Regions from separate parts of the Hydrogenoanaerobacterium sp. genome, predicted to be linked through region 1. Evidence: predicted binding sites of a transcription regulator. Region 1 holds the regulator's gene; the other holds the start of a gene.
What was found. Region 1 encodes NrdR, which represses ribonucleotide reductase genes. Its sites were predicted from a motif close to CACNANATNTNGTG; they were not measured.
Positions count from the first base shown of each region.

Region 2: the regulator NrdR is predicted to act here: its motif matches at 5,877-5,890, upstream of RTV33_RS06505 (anaerobic ribonucleoside triphosphate reductase).

Region 1 covers NZ_DALZQO010000001.1:123,363-131,786, forward strand. Annotated here, with positions in the region: gene RTV33_RS00580 (homocysteine S-methyltransferase family protein) at 1-2,037, shown strand, start outside; gene RTV33_RS00585 (DsrE/DsrF/DrsH-like family protein) at 2,098-4,539, opposite strand; gene RTV33_RS00590 (Crp/Fnr family transcriptional regulator) at 4,608-5,282, shown strand; gene trxA (thioredoxin) at 5,299-5,613, opposite strand; gene nrdR (transcriptional regulator NrdR) at 5,833-6,282, opposite strand; gene RTV33_RS00605 (DUF6514 family protein) at 6,376-6,636, opposite strand; gene RTV33_RS00610 (sugar phosphate isomerase/epimerase) at 6,810-7,586, opposite strand; gene secF (protein translocase subunit SecF) at 7,684-8,424, opposite strand, start outside.
Region 2 covers NZ_DALZQO010000008.1:7,220-14,832, forward strand. Annotated here, with positions in the region: gene RTV33_RS06485 (phosphoenolpyruvate carboxykinase (GTP)) at 1-940, shown strand, start outside; gene RTV33_RS06490 (NCS2 family permease) at 1,219-2,655, shown strand; gene nrdG (anaerobic ribonucleoside-triphosphate reductase activating protein) at 2,735-3,244, opposite strand; gene nrdD (anaerobic ribonucleoside-triphosphate reductase) at 3,310-3,468, opposite strand; gene RTV33_RS06505 (anaerobic ribonucleoside triphosphate reductase) at 3,489-5,804, opposite strand; gene RTV33_RS06510 (Gfo/Idh/MocA family oxidoreductase) at 6,090-7,067, opposite strand; gene nagB (glucosamine-6-phosphate deaminase) at 7,082-7,613, opposite strand, start outside.

The sequences.
Region 1 (8,424 bases):
GGGCAGCTGCTGGAGCCTACCGGGACGCTCTGCTTTGAGGACGCATACGAACTGTTTGCAGAGCAGGTACGTGCGGGTGCCGCAGCGGGGGCAGACCTAATCGCCATTGAGACGATGACCGACCTTTACGAAATGAAGGCAGCACTGCTTGCCGCCAAAGAAAACTGCAGCCTGCCGGTGTTGTGCACCATGACCTTTGAGCAGACAGGCCGAACCTTTACCGGCTGCTCAATCTCTGCGATGGGGCTGACGTTGGAGGGGTTGGGCGCAGATGCAGTTGGCATCAACTGTTCATTGGGGCCCAAGGAGCTTGTTCCTCTGGTGGAGGAGCTGCGGCAATGGATCAACCTGCCAATTATCGCCAAGCCCAATGCAGGGCTGCCAGACCCAAACAACGACAGTTACGATATTTCTCCCTTAGAATTTGCCGAGAGCATGGCTACACTTGCCAAACTGGGTGTTAAAATACTGGGCGGCTGCTGCGGCACCAACCCCGACTACATCACAGCACTGGCACAAGCCTTGCAGGGCTGCACCTATACCAAGCCGCAGGTGCAGATTCCCGCGGCGGTTTGCAGTGCCAACAAGGTTGTACCCATCGATCGGGTTCGCGTCATTGGTGAACGCATCAACCCCACCGGCAAAAGGCTGTTTAAAGAGGCACTGAAGAACCATGACCTCGACTATATTCTCACACAGGGGCTTGAACAGTGCCGAGCCGGTGCGGATATTCTTGACGTGAACGTGGGTCTGCCCGAAATTGACGAACAGAAGATGATGGTAAAGGTGCTGAAGGCATTGCAGGGTGTTACCGACGCTCCCTTGCAAATTGATTCGTCTAACCCCGCTGTGCTCGGTGCCGCACTTCGCGTGTACAACGGCAAACCAATTGTCAACTCGGTAAACGGCGACGACGAAGTGCTGGATGCAGTGCTCCCCCTTGTAAAAAAATACGGTGCGGCGGTTGTGGGGCTGACGCTGGACAAACGCGGCATTTTAAAAACTGCACAGGAGCGGTTTGAAATTGCAGAAAAAATAGTAGCCAAAGCGGCTGCGCATGGCATCTGTAAGGAGGATGTTTACATCGACTGCCTGACCCTGACTGCCTCTGCGGAACAAGAAACGGTAATGGAAACGCTGAAGGCTGTTCATATGGTCAAGGAGCGCCTTGGTGTAAAAACCGTGCTGGGCGTATCCAATATCTCGTTTGGTCTGCCGGGGCGCGAACTGATCAACCAGACCTTTTTGACATTGGCAATGGGTGCAGGGCTGGATTTGCCCATCATCAACCCCAACGTTGCTTCTATGATGGGCGCGGTGCGGGCGTATTCACTGCTTTCATGCGCCGATAAAAACGCCGCTGAGTTTGTATCGATTTACGGTGGGGCGACAACCACCGCCCCTATACTTGCCCAGCCCGATATGGAGCTGGATTACGCGGTGGAAAACGGACTAAAATCTGATGCGGCAAGAATTACCGCAAAGCTGCTGGAAACAGTTGCCCCGATGGAGCTGGTGAACACCAAGCTGATTCCCCCATTGGATAAAGCAGGAATTGCGTTTGAAAAGGGCGATATCTTTCTGCCGCAGCTCATTCAATGCGCAGGTGCGGCACAGGCTGCATTTGAGGTAATCAAAAGCAAAATGGCTGTCAGCGGTGGTAGCGTAAGCCGCGGTAAAATTGTGCTTGCAACCGTTAAAGGTGACATCCATGATATCGGTAAGAATATTGTGAAAATTCTGCTCGAGAATTACGGCTATACCATTATCGACCTTGGTAAGGATGTAGAGCCCGCCGCGGTTGCCGATGCTGTACGCGAGCATCAGGTATCGCTTGTGGGGCTGAGCGCACTGATGACCACTACGCTTGGCAGCATGGCACAAACCATTGCCCTGCTGCGCGAGCAGCAGCTGCCCTGCAGCATTATGGTAGGAGGTGCGGTGCTTACCGCAGACTACGCTGCCAAAATAGGCGCAGACTATTACGCCAAAGATGCAAAAGAGTCGGTGGACATTGCCAAAAAGCTGCTCGGTTAACGAACATTTATAATAGTAAAAAACCGTAAGCGAAATTCGCTTACGGTTTTTTGCATTCGTTTATATAAACAGAGACATATCCGATTCCTCAGCGTTGGCAAGCATTGCGGCCGCGCCGCCCAGCTTAACGCCGTCGATGAGCTCCTCGGGTTTTAGACCCATCACATCCATGCTCATCGAGCAGGCTACAAGCTCCACACCGTTGGACTGTGCAAGGCGGATCAAATCCTCAAGGCTATCAACATTTTTATTTTTCATAACCCCTCTTATCATTTTTGCACCCATGCCGCCCATATTCATATTAGAAAGACCCAGCTTTTTCGAGCCGCGCGGCATCATGCCACCAAACATTTTGGAGATAAAATCTTTTTTCACCGATACTTTTTTAGGGCGACGCAAAATATTCAGCCCCCAGAAGGTAAAGAACATGCTTACCTTGCGCCCCATTGCCGCCGCGGCATTGGCAATAATAAACGATGCAATCGCCTTATCCAAGTCACCCGAAAATACAATGAGGTTCTTATTATCTTTATTTGAAATATTGCATGCGTTCTGCATACTCTCAGCCTTTTCAACCAGTACCGTAGATACCCCCTTGCTGCTGTTCATCCCACGGAACACATTGCCGGTTCTGCGGCAATAGCCCTGGATATCCGCGGCAAAGGCAGGGTCTGTTGTAGATATTTCAATCACATCCCCAACTTCCGTCTGCTTAAGCGCTTCCGATAATTTTACGATAGGACCGGGACATTGCAGCCCGCAGGCATCAATTTTTAATGCGGTGCTTTTTTTCTCGGCACGCTGGGTTTCGGGGTTGAGCACCACAGGGTTTTTAGGAGCAGCCTGTGCACCGAAAATAGAATGATACAAACGGTAACCGCCGCTGAGATTGTAGCACTCAAACCCATTCTGCATCAAGATTCTTGCGGCAATATAGCCGCGCAGCGCAACTTGGCAGGTTACGTACACCGGCTTGCTCTTATCGAGCTCACCCAACCGGTCTCTCAGGCTGTCGAGCGGAATATTGATAAACCCGTCGATGCTGCCGTTTTCAAACTCGATGGCCGTGCGCGTATCAAGCAGGGTGACGCTGCCGTCGCGGGGGAGATCTTTTACATCGTGCCAGTGGAAATTTTTCACCTTGCCGGTGAGCAGGTTCTCAATCACGTACCCCGCCATGTTGACCGGGTCTTTGGCAGAGGAATACGGCGGTGCATAGCAAAGCTCAAGCCTTGTGAGGTCGTACGCCGTCATTCCTGCGCGAATTGCCGTGGCAAGCACGTCGCAGCGTTTATCTACGCCGTCGTAACCCACAACCTGCGCACCAAGCAACTTGCCTGTTCCCTGCTCAAAGATAATTTTAATCGTCATATTCACTGCACCGGGGTAATAGCTTGCATGCGACGCTGAATAGGTAAACGATTTGTCGTAATGAAGACCCAGCCGTTTTGCGGTTTTTTCGTTAACTCCGGTGGTAGCCACCGTCATATCAAAAACCTTAAGAATCGACGAACCCTGTGTGCCGGTGTATTTACTGGAAATACCGCAGATATTATCGGCCGCGATTCTACCCTGTTTGTTTGCGGGGCCCGCCAAAGGAATTGCCGCTTTTTGCCCTGTAACAAAATCGGTGACCTCCACAGTATCACCTACCGCGTAAACTTGCGGATCGGAGGTTTGCATATTTTCGTTCACCACAATAAACCCGCGCTCGTTCAGCGCAAGCCCTGCGTTCTTTGCAATAGCACTTTCGGGTCTTACACCAATCGCCATAATCAGCATGTCGGCTGTAATCTCACCGCTGTCGAGCACGACATTAAGAGAATTGCCGCTTTCCGCGATGGAGCGTACCGCGTTGCCGAGCAGCAGCTTTACACCCTTGCTTTGGATATGACGGTGTACATCGCAGGCCATGTCGTAATCAAGAGGCGCGATGACCTGATCGGACATCTCGACGATCGTCACTTCAAGCCCTGCACGGTGTAGGTTTTCCGCCATTTCAACACCGATGTAGCCGCCGCCCACAACAACTGCCCGTTTGGGCTTGCTTTGATCGATGAAATCTTTGATGCGGTAAGTATCGGGGATATTGCGCAACGTAAACACCCTGCCCGAATCGGCACCGCCGAGATTTGGCTTAATTGGCTCTGCACCCATTGATAAAATGAGCTTATCATAGCCTTCGGTGTAGACTTCACCTGTTTTGCTGTTTTTTACCGTGACATTTTTTGCCTCGGTATCAATCGCCGTCACTTCACTGAAATTGCGTACATCTACACGAAAACGCGCGTGAAAGCTTGCAGGAGTTTGCAGTGTCAGCGCAGATTTTTCCGTAATCTCCCCGCCGATGTAGTAAGGCAGCCCGCAGTTTGCAAAGGAGATGTACTCTCCCCTTTCAAGCATGATAATTTCAGCGTTTTCATCCAGACGACGAAGTCTTGCGGCTGCCGACGCGCCGCCTGCAACACCGCCGACAATAAGAATTTTCTGACTGTTTTTCATTGCGTTCACCATTCCATTTTCAAAATATGTTATACTGGTTTTAATTACAAAAAAGAGGAGGGATTACGGTGCTGCAAAAGCAAGATGCCGTACTTCTCAGCAAAACCCTAACCTTTTGGGATAAACTGAATGCTGCCGAACAAGAACTGATTTTAAACAACACCCATTCTGTACAATACGAGCGCGGCCATAATATTCATGGTGGCGATAACGACTGTATTGGCGTTTTGCTCGTTAAAAGCGGCGAACTTCGCACCTACATCCTTTCAGAGGACGGGCGCGAAGTAACTCTTTACCGCTTAACCAGTGGAAATATATGCATGCTTTCAGCCTCCTGTATTCTCAAGAACATCACCTTTGACGTTCACATTGATGCAGAATCGCCCTGTGAAATTCTGCTCATCAATTCAGCCGTTTTTTCTCAAATCATCAGCCGAAATATATATGCAGAGAATTTTTCCAACAAAATAACGGTCGACCGTTTTTCGGACGTTATGTGGGCGATGGAACAAATACTATTTATGCGCTTTGATAAGCGGCTTGCAATATTTTTGCTGGATGAGCTTGCAAAGCAGGGTTCTGATAATATCCAGCTTACCCACGAGCAAATTGCAAAATATATGGGTTCTGCGCGCGAAGTGGTATCTCGCATGCTCAAATATTTTTCCGACGAGGGCATCGTCGAGCTGTTTCGCGGCGGGGTGAAGATACTGGACAAAGCCAAGCTGCGCAGCTATACGTAATTGCAGTAGCACCTTTTTATTTTTCGAGCATACCCAATATAGCTGCCTTCGATTTTGCACCCACTGAGGACTGAACTACCTTGCCGTCTTTGATCACCGCAAGAGTGGGGATGCTCATAACCTGGAATTCTGCGGCAAGCTCGGGCTGTTCATCCACGTTGATTTTGCCAACCTTTGCAGTAGCAGAAACCTCTTGTGCAACTTCATCTACAATCGGGGATACCATTCTGCACGGGCCGCACCAGGGTGCCCAGAAATCGAGCAATACGGTTTTTTCGGATCTAATAACCTCAGCTTCAAAGTTCTCTTTGGTGATTGTCATAACGCTCATAATATAAATCTCCTTACTCTATGAATGTGTTTTTGTTTTCGGTATAATTTAATTATAAGCATAACTAAAGTTTTATCTGTAACCTAATCACATAGTGGGCTGATATCAAATTGATTGCTAAGGGTATCTCTTTCTTATCTTAGCATATTTTGCATGCAAAAACACTTGCCTTTTGGCAAAAACAAAAAGGAACGCGTTTTGCGTTCCTTTTTTGTTGTATTATTTTTCTTTGAGTAAAGTTTTAAGTTCATCCATAAAAGAGTTGATGTCGGCAAACTGGCGGTAAACAGATGCAAACCGCACGTAAGCAACCTCGTCGATATTTTTTAGCCTCTGCATTGCCATTTCGCCAATTTGATAAGATGATACTTCTCTCTCAAGCATATTAAGTAGCTGTGTTTCAATACCATTTACGATATTGTCCAGCATCTCAACGGATATTGGGCGTTTTTCACAGGCGCGAACCAAACCATTCATCAATTTATCGCGGTCGAATATCTCGCGTGACTTGTCCTTTTTAATGACAACCAGCGGCATAGTCTCAACCACCTCATATGTCGTAAAACGTTTTTCACAATTTAGGCATTCACGGCGGCGTCTGATTTTTTCATCGGTCGGCCGGGAATCTATCACCTTAGTTTCCTCATATCCACAAAAAGGACACTTCATCCATCTCATCTCCTTGGCTTTGAATACTTCATATTGTATCATGTTGCCACAGCAGATACAAGTTAAATCCTAAATTTTATGTAGTTTTACAGGTTAGGTTAAATAGTCGTCTACAACATCCCAAATCGTGTCTTTGGTCACTTGGGCTCTGTTGCATAAGGCAACCAATTCTTCTACATTGCTGCGGTAAGAAGAAATGTCCGATATTACCGCTACCGGCTTATCACCTTGATACATTGCAAGCCCGTAAACCGTAACTCCCTCGCATTCCTCAGCCTCGCACCTCCCCTCTGTCAAGATCGTCTTACATTCTGTTTGCAGGTGTGCTGTAAGTTTTTTGTCAGCTTGCTTCAATTTAGAACCCTCCTATCCCTCACTTACAATTATATAGTTAGAGGAGCGTTTTTAAAGAAATTTTTTTCGACATGATTCGACAATCTGTTCACAAATCCGTCGTTGTGCATAGATTGTTGTTTTTCTGCCTGTGAAGCACCCTAACTGTTTGTCGAATTTTAGCGAAATTTAATTTAAGGTATAGCCTTCATAAAACAATACGACTCGTATAAATTTGCGGTTGTTTTGTAGTTGTTCCGGTATAGCTCAATTACGCCTGAACCCATGTAACCATGCGATTTAAGGTGTTGTTTCAGTGCCGCAAAATCGAAAGTTCCGCTGCCCGGCGGCAGGCAGTCTCCCTGCGCACAGTTATCACTGAGATGCAGGTGTACAATACCCTTATCCATAGCGTTGCACATAGTAAAAATATCTTCACCCGAGCGCACTGCCTGTTTTAGGTCTAACACAAAGCGTACATTGTCGCCTAAATACTCGTACATGCGACGAATAAAACTACTGCTTCTGCTTCTGCAACGCTCGACATTCTCCTGCGCCAAAATAACACCATTCTGTTTTGCATGCAGAAACATCTCGCCAAAACGGTCATAATACACCTCATCCGGCAACTGTCCCTCTTTGCGGTCGCCGTGCAGCACTACAATTTTCGCACCGAGATCATTTGCAGCGCGGTAGTAATCCTCATACATGACCATTGCATCTTGAAAACGACGCTCATAATTTGTAAAAAACATAAATGGCTCAAAACCCGAAGAATAGGGATGAATTGCAATAATCTTCAGCGCATACTGCTGTGCAATGGCTTTGAGCTTTGCCAAGAATTCCGGTTGCAGCTCGCTTGGCGCATTAAAAAATATCTCGACAGTGCGAACACCCAGCTTGCCCAGTGTTTCCAGTGCTTTCTCTGTTTCCATAGGATACAGGCAGGCGGTAGATATTCCAACATCCACCGCATCACCCCCTGACAATCAATTGTGTTAAAAGTATACCACAGAGGCAGAAAAAAAGACAGGACAAAAATGTCCTGTCTTTTCATTTTGTAATAAACTATGCTGCCTTTTTCACTTTGTACTCCTGCCATGAAGTCCACAATGCGGGTGCAATGCAAACAGAGGAATACAAGCCGGAAATCATACCCATGGTCAAGGGAAATGCGAAGGAAAGGATTGAATCCAAACCTACAACCTTGCCTACGATGCACACAATTGTCATCGCGGCGATTGTGGAAACGCTAGTCATAATGGTACGGCCGAGAGACTGATTGACGCTCTTGGTAACAAGCTCTGCAAGCGGCATCGTTTTGCCAATGAGTTGGCGATTCTCACGAATACGGTCGTAGATTACGATGGTGGCATTCAGCGAGTAACCGATAATAGTAATAACCACCGCGATGAAGTTCTCGTTAAGCGGAATTCGGCAGATGATAAAGGTTGCGAATACAACGATGGAATCGTGAATCAGTGCCAGCACGCACATTACACCTGCGGACCAGCCGCCGATTTTACGGAAGCGGAATGCGATGTAAACAACCATCAAAAATGCAGAAAGCACGAGTGCCACCAGGCATTTTGCAAAAAACTCTTTACCAATGGTGGGGTCAACGTTGTTAATCTGAATTACCTCAAAGTTCTGGTCAGGAAACTCTTTCTGCAGAGCATCCGTAAGTGCCAGCTGCTTATCGGAAGAAAGGCTTTTATCTGCGGTAAGAGACACCACCATATTGGTATTGCCTGTAGTGATATCTACCGCTTCCTGCACACTGACATTTTCGCCCAAGGTGCTTTGAAT
Region 2 (7,613 bases), on a different contig from region 1:
CGACATTGCATGGCTGAAACCCGGTAAAGACGGCAGACTGTATGCAATCAACCCCGAAAACGGCTTCTTCGGCGTTGCTCCCGGCACCAATGTAAAATCCAACTTCAATGCGCTGGAATCCACCAAGAAAAACACCATCTTCACCAACGTTGTTCATAACCTGGATGACAACACTGTTTGGTGGGAAGGTCTTGATAAGAACCCGCCGGAGAATGCAATCGACTGGCTGGGCAAACCCTGGAACGGCAAAACCGCTACAGAGAAGGGTGCTCACCCCAACTCTCGTTTCACCGCTCCTGCAACAAACTGCCCCTGCATCAGCAAAGAGTTTAACAACCCTGAGGGCGTGCCGATTTCCGCTATGATTTTTGGCGGCCGTCGTGCAAAAACTGCTCCGCTGGTTTACCAGTCTCGCAGCTGGGAGCATGGTGTATTCGTAGGATCCACTATGGCTTCTGAGACCACTGCTGCCGCAATTGGTGCAGTTGGTGTTGTTCGCCGTGACCCAATGGCAATGCTGCCGTTCTGTGGCTACCACATGGGCGACTACTTTGCTCACTGGCTGGAAATGGGCGAGAAGCTTGGCGACAAAGCTCCTAAAATCTTTAATGTTAACTGGTTCAGAACCGACGATGAGGGGCACTTCATCTGGCCGGGCTTTGGCGATAACATGAGAGTTCTGATGTGGATCATTGACCGTTGCAACGGCAAAGCAGACGCTGTTGAGACACCGATCGGTTATGAGCCAAAAGCCGAAGACATCAACATTGAAGGTCTGGATATCGACGTTGATACTATTAAAGATTTGCTCAACGTTGATGTTGATTTGTGGAAAGAGGAAGTAAACGGCATTCACGAGTTCTATGCAGGGTTTGGTGACAAACTACCGAAAGCACTCGAGAAAGAGCTTGCTACTCTGGAAGCGAACCTTAATAAATAATTATTGCAAATTGCAAAAAACACTCCCCGAAAACATTAAATTCGGGGGTGTTTTTTTGTTCTGTTTGTGATAAATACTAATATCCAATAATTTGAGTTGTGTATTTAGTTATATTTTATATTTTTATAATAAAAGTATTGCAAAAATATGGAAACTTGTGCTAAAATCGAATTGTACACAAATTGTTAATAGTATTACTTATTCTCTGTCTTGTTGGATTGCAGTGCTCTTTTATTGCTGCAATTCTAAGAATAATTACAACTTGGGAGGGTATTGTAATGTCGGGAAAAAAATCAAATGTTAAGGAGCGGGGCGGATTGGAAAACTATTTTCAGCTCAAAGAACACGGTACAACGGTAAAAACCGAGATTGTCGCCGGTTTGACCACATTCTTTACGATGGCGTACATCATCTTTGTCAACCCAAACATGCTTTCTATGGGCAACAGCCAAATTTTTAACGGCGTATTCTTCGCTACCTGCATCTCGGCTTTCATCGGTACAGCTTTGATGGCGTTTCTTGCCAAAATTCCGTTTGCTCAGGCCTCAGGCATGGGGCTCAACGCGTTCTTCGCATTTACCGTTATGCCCGCCATGGTAAAGGTTACAGGGCAAGAACTGGACGTTATCGGTCAATACCAGTGTGCGCTGGCACTTGTATTTATGTCAGGCTTGCTGTTTATCCTCATCACTATCATTGGTGCACGTGAGGCAATTGTAAAGGCTATTCCACAAAACGTAAAAATCGCCATCAGCGGCGGTATCGGTTTGTTCCTTGCTTATCTGGGCCTACAGAGCGCACACATTGTCGTGCCCGACCCTGCTGTGCAAGTTGGCCTCATCAATTTTTCTGCGATTGGCGACCCCGAAATGCGTATTCCTGTTATGAGTGCCATTCTCGCGCTGCTCGGCTTATTTATCATCACCGCACTTTATAAGCTAAGAGTAAAGGGTTCCATTCTCATCGGTATCATCATTACCGGTATTCTAGCTTACTTCCCGTTTGGCGTAGCAACTTTGCCGGAATCTTTCTCGATCAATTTTGCAGCGCAGGCTAAAGATTTTATGGATGTTTCTTTCCTCCGTCTTGACTTTGCAACCCTGTTTGCGGGTAAAAACCTTGCTTCTACCATAGCAACCGTTCTGGTATTGATTCTGTCGTTCTCTATGGTCGATATGTTTGATACCATTGGAACACTGCTGGGCACTGCCGGACAGGCCGGGCTGCTGGATAAAGAGGGCAATATGCCCCGCATGAAGCAAGCCCTGTTGTCCGATGCCATTGCAACCTCAGCCGGCGCACTGCTTGGCACCTCCACCGTTACCACCTTTGTTGAATCCACCGCCGGTATTGCTGAGGGTGGCAGAACCGGTCTTACCTCCGCAACAACTGCCGGCTGCTTCCTGCTTGCTTTGGTTGCCGCCCCGTTTGTCGGCTTGATCCCCGGTGTTGCAACCGCACCCGCACTGATTTTTGTAGGCGCGCTGATGATCAGCGGGCTCAAGAATATGAACTTTGACGATATCTCTGAGGCGATTCCCGGCTTTTTGACCGTTGCTATGATGCCCCTCACCTACTCCATTGCAAACGGTATTGGCTTTGGTTTGATCTCTCACTGTGTCATCAAGCTGTTCAGCGGTAAAGTGAAAGAGACTTCTTGGATTACCTGGTTGCTCTCGTTTTTCTTTATTCTGAAATTTGTACTTGCGATTTAGGTTTTTGATAAAAAGAGGCACTCATCGTTTGATGAGTGCCTCTTTTATTGCTTATGCCAAATTCAATCAAAAATTGGTATTATAGCTGTGCCAATACCACCTGCCCTGCCTCCTGGGTTTTGGCAACATCAATAATACGCTGGTTGCGACTGCCGCGAAACGTAAGCGTAAGGTCACGCTCGGCAAGCACAAACCGCCCGTCCACCAGAAGATCGGTGGCATTCAACAGCTGCGCCACAGCGGGACGTTGCAGTGCCATAGCAGCAAGCTGCTCGTAGGTATAACCCGAATAGGTCATTAGGTTAAGCCCCCGCTTCTTGACCTCCTGTGCCAGCTCATAAAGCGCCTCAGGCTGGCAGAAAGGCTCGCCGCCCGAAAACGTTACACCCGAAAGCAGCGGGTTTTTATCCAGCTCAGCGGTGATCTTACTCAGCTCACAGTCATATCCGCCCTCAAAATCGTGCGACTGCGGGTTGTGGCAGCCTTCGCAGTGGTGTGGACAGCCCTGTGTAAACACCACAAAGCGAATGCCCGGTCCATCCACAATCGATTCACGCACAACACCTGCTATTCTTACTGTCGTTCCCATCTAAACTCTCCATTTCAAAAGGACGGATCGAAATCCGTCCTTTCAGCTTTATCGTTATCGTGGCACTAGATTCTTTCAGGCTCCAGCCCGTGCTTTACACGGTCATGCTCCTCGGCACGTTTTGCATTGTTAAAACGGTCTACAGTACCAACCAGGTAACCTGTAATGCGGCGAATTCTTTCAAAGCCTACGCCTTCGCCTACCATCTGTGTGTTATGATTCATACGTGACATCCTCCTCTAAATTAAACTGCATTTATCGTTCTGTCTTTTTCTTCATTGATATCACCGCAGTAACCGCAGTTGTCGGTATTCCCGCGGTAGACGCCCAGCTTGCGGAGCACCTCAACGCTGACACCTTCGCCCTCATGTCTGCCGCAGCGCGGGCAAACATCATCGATGATGCCTGTGTAACCGCAGACAGGGTCTCGGTCAACAGGGTGATTGATTGAACCGTAGCCGATACCGCTCTCTTTCATGCAGCGCACAACACGCTCAAACGCATCCAGGTTCTTGCAAGGGTCTCCGTCCAACTCCACATAGGTAATGTGCCCGCCGTTGGTTAGGGCATGGTATGGTGCCTCCAGCTTAATCTTTTCAAACGCCGAAATATTGTGGTAAACCGGAACATGGAACGAGTTGGTATAGTAGTCGCGGTCGGTCACACCTGCGATTACACCATATTTTTTCTTATCAATTCGTACAAAACGCCCAGACAAGCCCTCCGCCGGTGTTGCAATCAGCGAGTAGTTAAAACCTGTGCGCTTTGCTTCCTCATCCATGCGTTTTCTCATATAGCCTACAATATCAAGGCCCAAATTCTGCGCCTCTTGCGATTCGCCGTGGTGCTTGCCAATCAGCGCCTTGAGGCACTCCGCAAGCCCAATAAAACCAATGGTAAGTGTGCCATGCTTGAGCACCTCCTCCACCGAGTCGTTGGCAGATAGCTTATCGGAATCCAGCCAGATGCCCTCACCCATAAGGAAGGGATAGTTTTTCACCTTTTTTGCCGCCTGAATTCGGTAGCGTTCCATGAGCTGTTCGGTCACCATACTGATTTTACGCTCAAGATCCTCAAAAAACAAATCCACGTTTCCGTTCGCCTTAATCGCCATACGCGGCAGATTAATGGAGGTAAAGCTGAGGTTGCCCCGGCCACCCACCACTTGCCGTGTGGGGTCGTAGGCGTTTGCCATAACGCGGGTACGGCAGCCCATGTAAGCAACCTCCGTGTTGTGGTCTCCCTCTTTGTAATACTGTGCGTTAAACGGCGCATCGAGGAACGAAAAGTTGGGAAATAAGCGTTTCGCCGATACACGACAGGCCAGCTTAAACAGGTCGTAATTGGGATCGTTGTGGTTGTAGTTTACACCCTCTTTGACCTTAAAAATATGGATGGGAAAGATGGGCGTTTCACCGTTGCCCAGCCCTGCCTCGGTTGCAAGCAGCACGTTTTCGATTACCAGCCTGCCCTCGGGCGAGGTATCGGTGCCGTAATTAATCGAGCTGAACGGAATCTGCGCACCGGCACGGGAATGCATGGTGTTTAGGTTATGTACAAACGCCTCCATCGCCTGATAGGTGGCGCGTCTGGTCTCTTTGTTTGCGTAGCTTTTTGCCGTCGCCTGCACCCTTTTGATGCTCTCAGCCGGAATTACCTCGGCAAGCAGCTCGGCCTCTTTCTCACAGTAGCCGTTGTCATCCGCCAATATGGGGCTGATCTGATATTCCTGCTCAATGCGTTTGCACAGCCCTTTCGCCGTATCCACGCCGTTTTGGGTACCGCACAAAATCTCCATTGTCTTACCAAGATTGCTCAAATACAGCTTGCGGTAGGTTTTTGCAACGCCGCGCGCCATCCCGTAATCAAAGTTGGGAATGCTCTGCCCGCCATGCTGATCGTTCTGGTTTGACTGAATTGCAATGCATGCCAGCGCCGAGTAGCTTTGAATATCGTTCGGCTCACGCAAAAAACCATGCCCTGTGGAAAACCCTCCCTTGAAGAGTTTTTCAATATCAATTTGGCAACAAGTGGTTGTCAACGTTAAAAAGTCAAGGTCATGGATATGGATATCTCCCTCCGCATGTGCCTTGGCATGTGCGGGATTGAGCACGAACATTTCGTAAAACTGTTTTGCACCCTCACTGCCGTATTTGAGCATGGTGCCCATGGCAGTGTCACCGTCGATGTTCGCATTCTCACGTTTTACGTCGTTATCAGAAGCCTCCTTAAAGGTGAGGTCTTCGTACACCTTCATTAAACGGGTGTTGCTCTCGCGCACGCGGGTGCGCTCTGCACGGTACAGAATGAATTCCTTCGCAGTGCGGGCATGGCCCTGCTCGATGAGTATTTTCTCCACTGCATCTTGAATTTGTTCAACGGTAGGGGTTTCGGTGTGCAGCTTGTTCTCGATATAAGCGGCAACATCATTGGCAATGGTATATGCCATTTCCTTATCTTTTCCGCCCAACACCTCCGCCGCTTTGTAAATGGCTGTCGCAATTTTTTCAATGTCGAACTGCACACTGCGCCCGTCACGTTTTACAATCGTCTTTATCATTCTGTTTTCCTCCGCAAGTTGTTCTGGTTTAAGGGTTCATCACTATATTTATAAGCTCCACCACATCCAAACCACAAGATATAGTGTCCGCAAATTTACTACTCGTTTATCATATCTCTTAATCTTGCTCTTGTCAATTGGTAAAACTACCATTTTCAGTACAAAATTTTATTTTTTGTACTAGATATTGTGTTTTTGCAAGTTGCGCTTACTTTAGCGCAGAGCATAAAAAAGAGGGCGTTATAGCGCCCCCCTTTTTACAGTAAAAATGCCGTATTTCCGCCTTTAAGTTTGGTCAGAAATTTCGCTGAGAATTTCCATTACGGTAAGTATTTGCTCTTCCGTAAACATATCGGAATCAACATTGTTTTTAATACAGTTTGTAAAATGACTAAGCTCCTCAAAATACGTTCCCGTTGGCGGTACATTGATTCCGGTGGGTATTTTAATCTTCTCCTCGGTGTCGAACACACGCGGTTCATGGTCAAATTGGTAAGCGGTTACCGTTTCTCCATCGTTTACCACCACCGCGTTTTCAAAATAAACGCGCCATTTTGCAGTAAACGGAATATCGGCGTTAAACCATGCTGCCTCACAAACGATGTTGCAATTATCGCCGTAACCATACTGAAAGCGGTATTGCTCCTTGTAATCCTTATCCGCGTTGCCGCAGCTGGTAAAGCTGTAGCTCTGCGGTTTGCCCAACAAACTGACAATCAGGTCAAGGTCATGGATGTGCAAATCGTAAGGGATGTGCCCGCTGCGTGTTTTATCAAACAGCCAGCCGCCTTTCACCCAACGGGGGCAGGCAGAAAGCCGCTCAAAGGTGCCATCCAGCAGTTTTCCGTATTCACCGCTCTTTACAAGCTGATACAACACCTTGCTGGTGGGGAAAAACCGCAGCACCTGCGCCACAAACAGCCGCACGCCTTTTTCTTTTGCAAGTGCAAACATTGCCCTTGCATCCTCTATTTTCAGCGCTACCGGCTTTTCGCAGATTACATTTGCCCCCGCATGCAACGCAGCGAAGACATGCTCCCGGTGCATAAAGGTAGGAGTACAGACGTCAACAATGTCCAGCTCCTCGTTCGTCAGCATATCACCAATGTTGGTGTACAGCACTGCGCCAATCTCCTGCGCTTTCTGCTTCGCCTGTTCAGAAACATCACATAGCGCCACCACTTTGCAGCCCTCTATGTGGGCATAGTTGCTGATATGTACGATACCCATGCCGCCTACACCAACAATTCCTATTTTTAACATAAAGTGCGCTCCTTTTAAAACAGTTCCGGGTGCTTCTGAGCGACAACTTGCAGGGCGGCCTCATCTGCCACAACGGTAAGGTTGGGGTGCAGCTGCAGAATTGAAGCGGGCACCTTTGGGGTAATGGGGCCAAACAGTGCCGTCTCCATAATGTCTGCTTTCCCCTCGCCCGAAGCTAGCAAAATGATTGCTTTCGCCTGCATAATCGATTTTATGCCCATGGTGATTGCCTGTTTTGGCACATCGTCGATCGAAGCGAAGAAGCGGGAGTTCGCATCAATGGTTTTTTGTGCAAGATCCACCAGATGAGTCTGCTGCTCAAACGCCTCATCCGGCTCATTAAAGCCGATATGGCCGTTGTTGCCGATTCCCAGTACCTGCAGATCCACTCCGCCCAAATCGGCAATGTGTTTGTCGTAGCGTCTGCACTCTTGCTCTACATCTGCCGCCATGCCGTTGGGTACGCTGGTGTTGGACTTATCGATGTTAACGTGATTGAATAAGTTTTCATTCATAAAGTAGCGGTAGCCCTGGTCGTTGTATGCA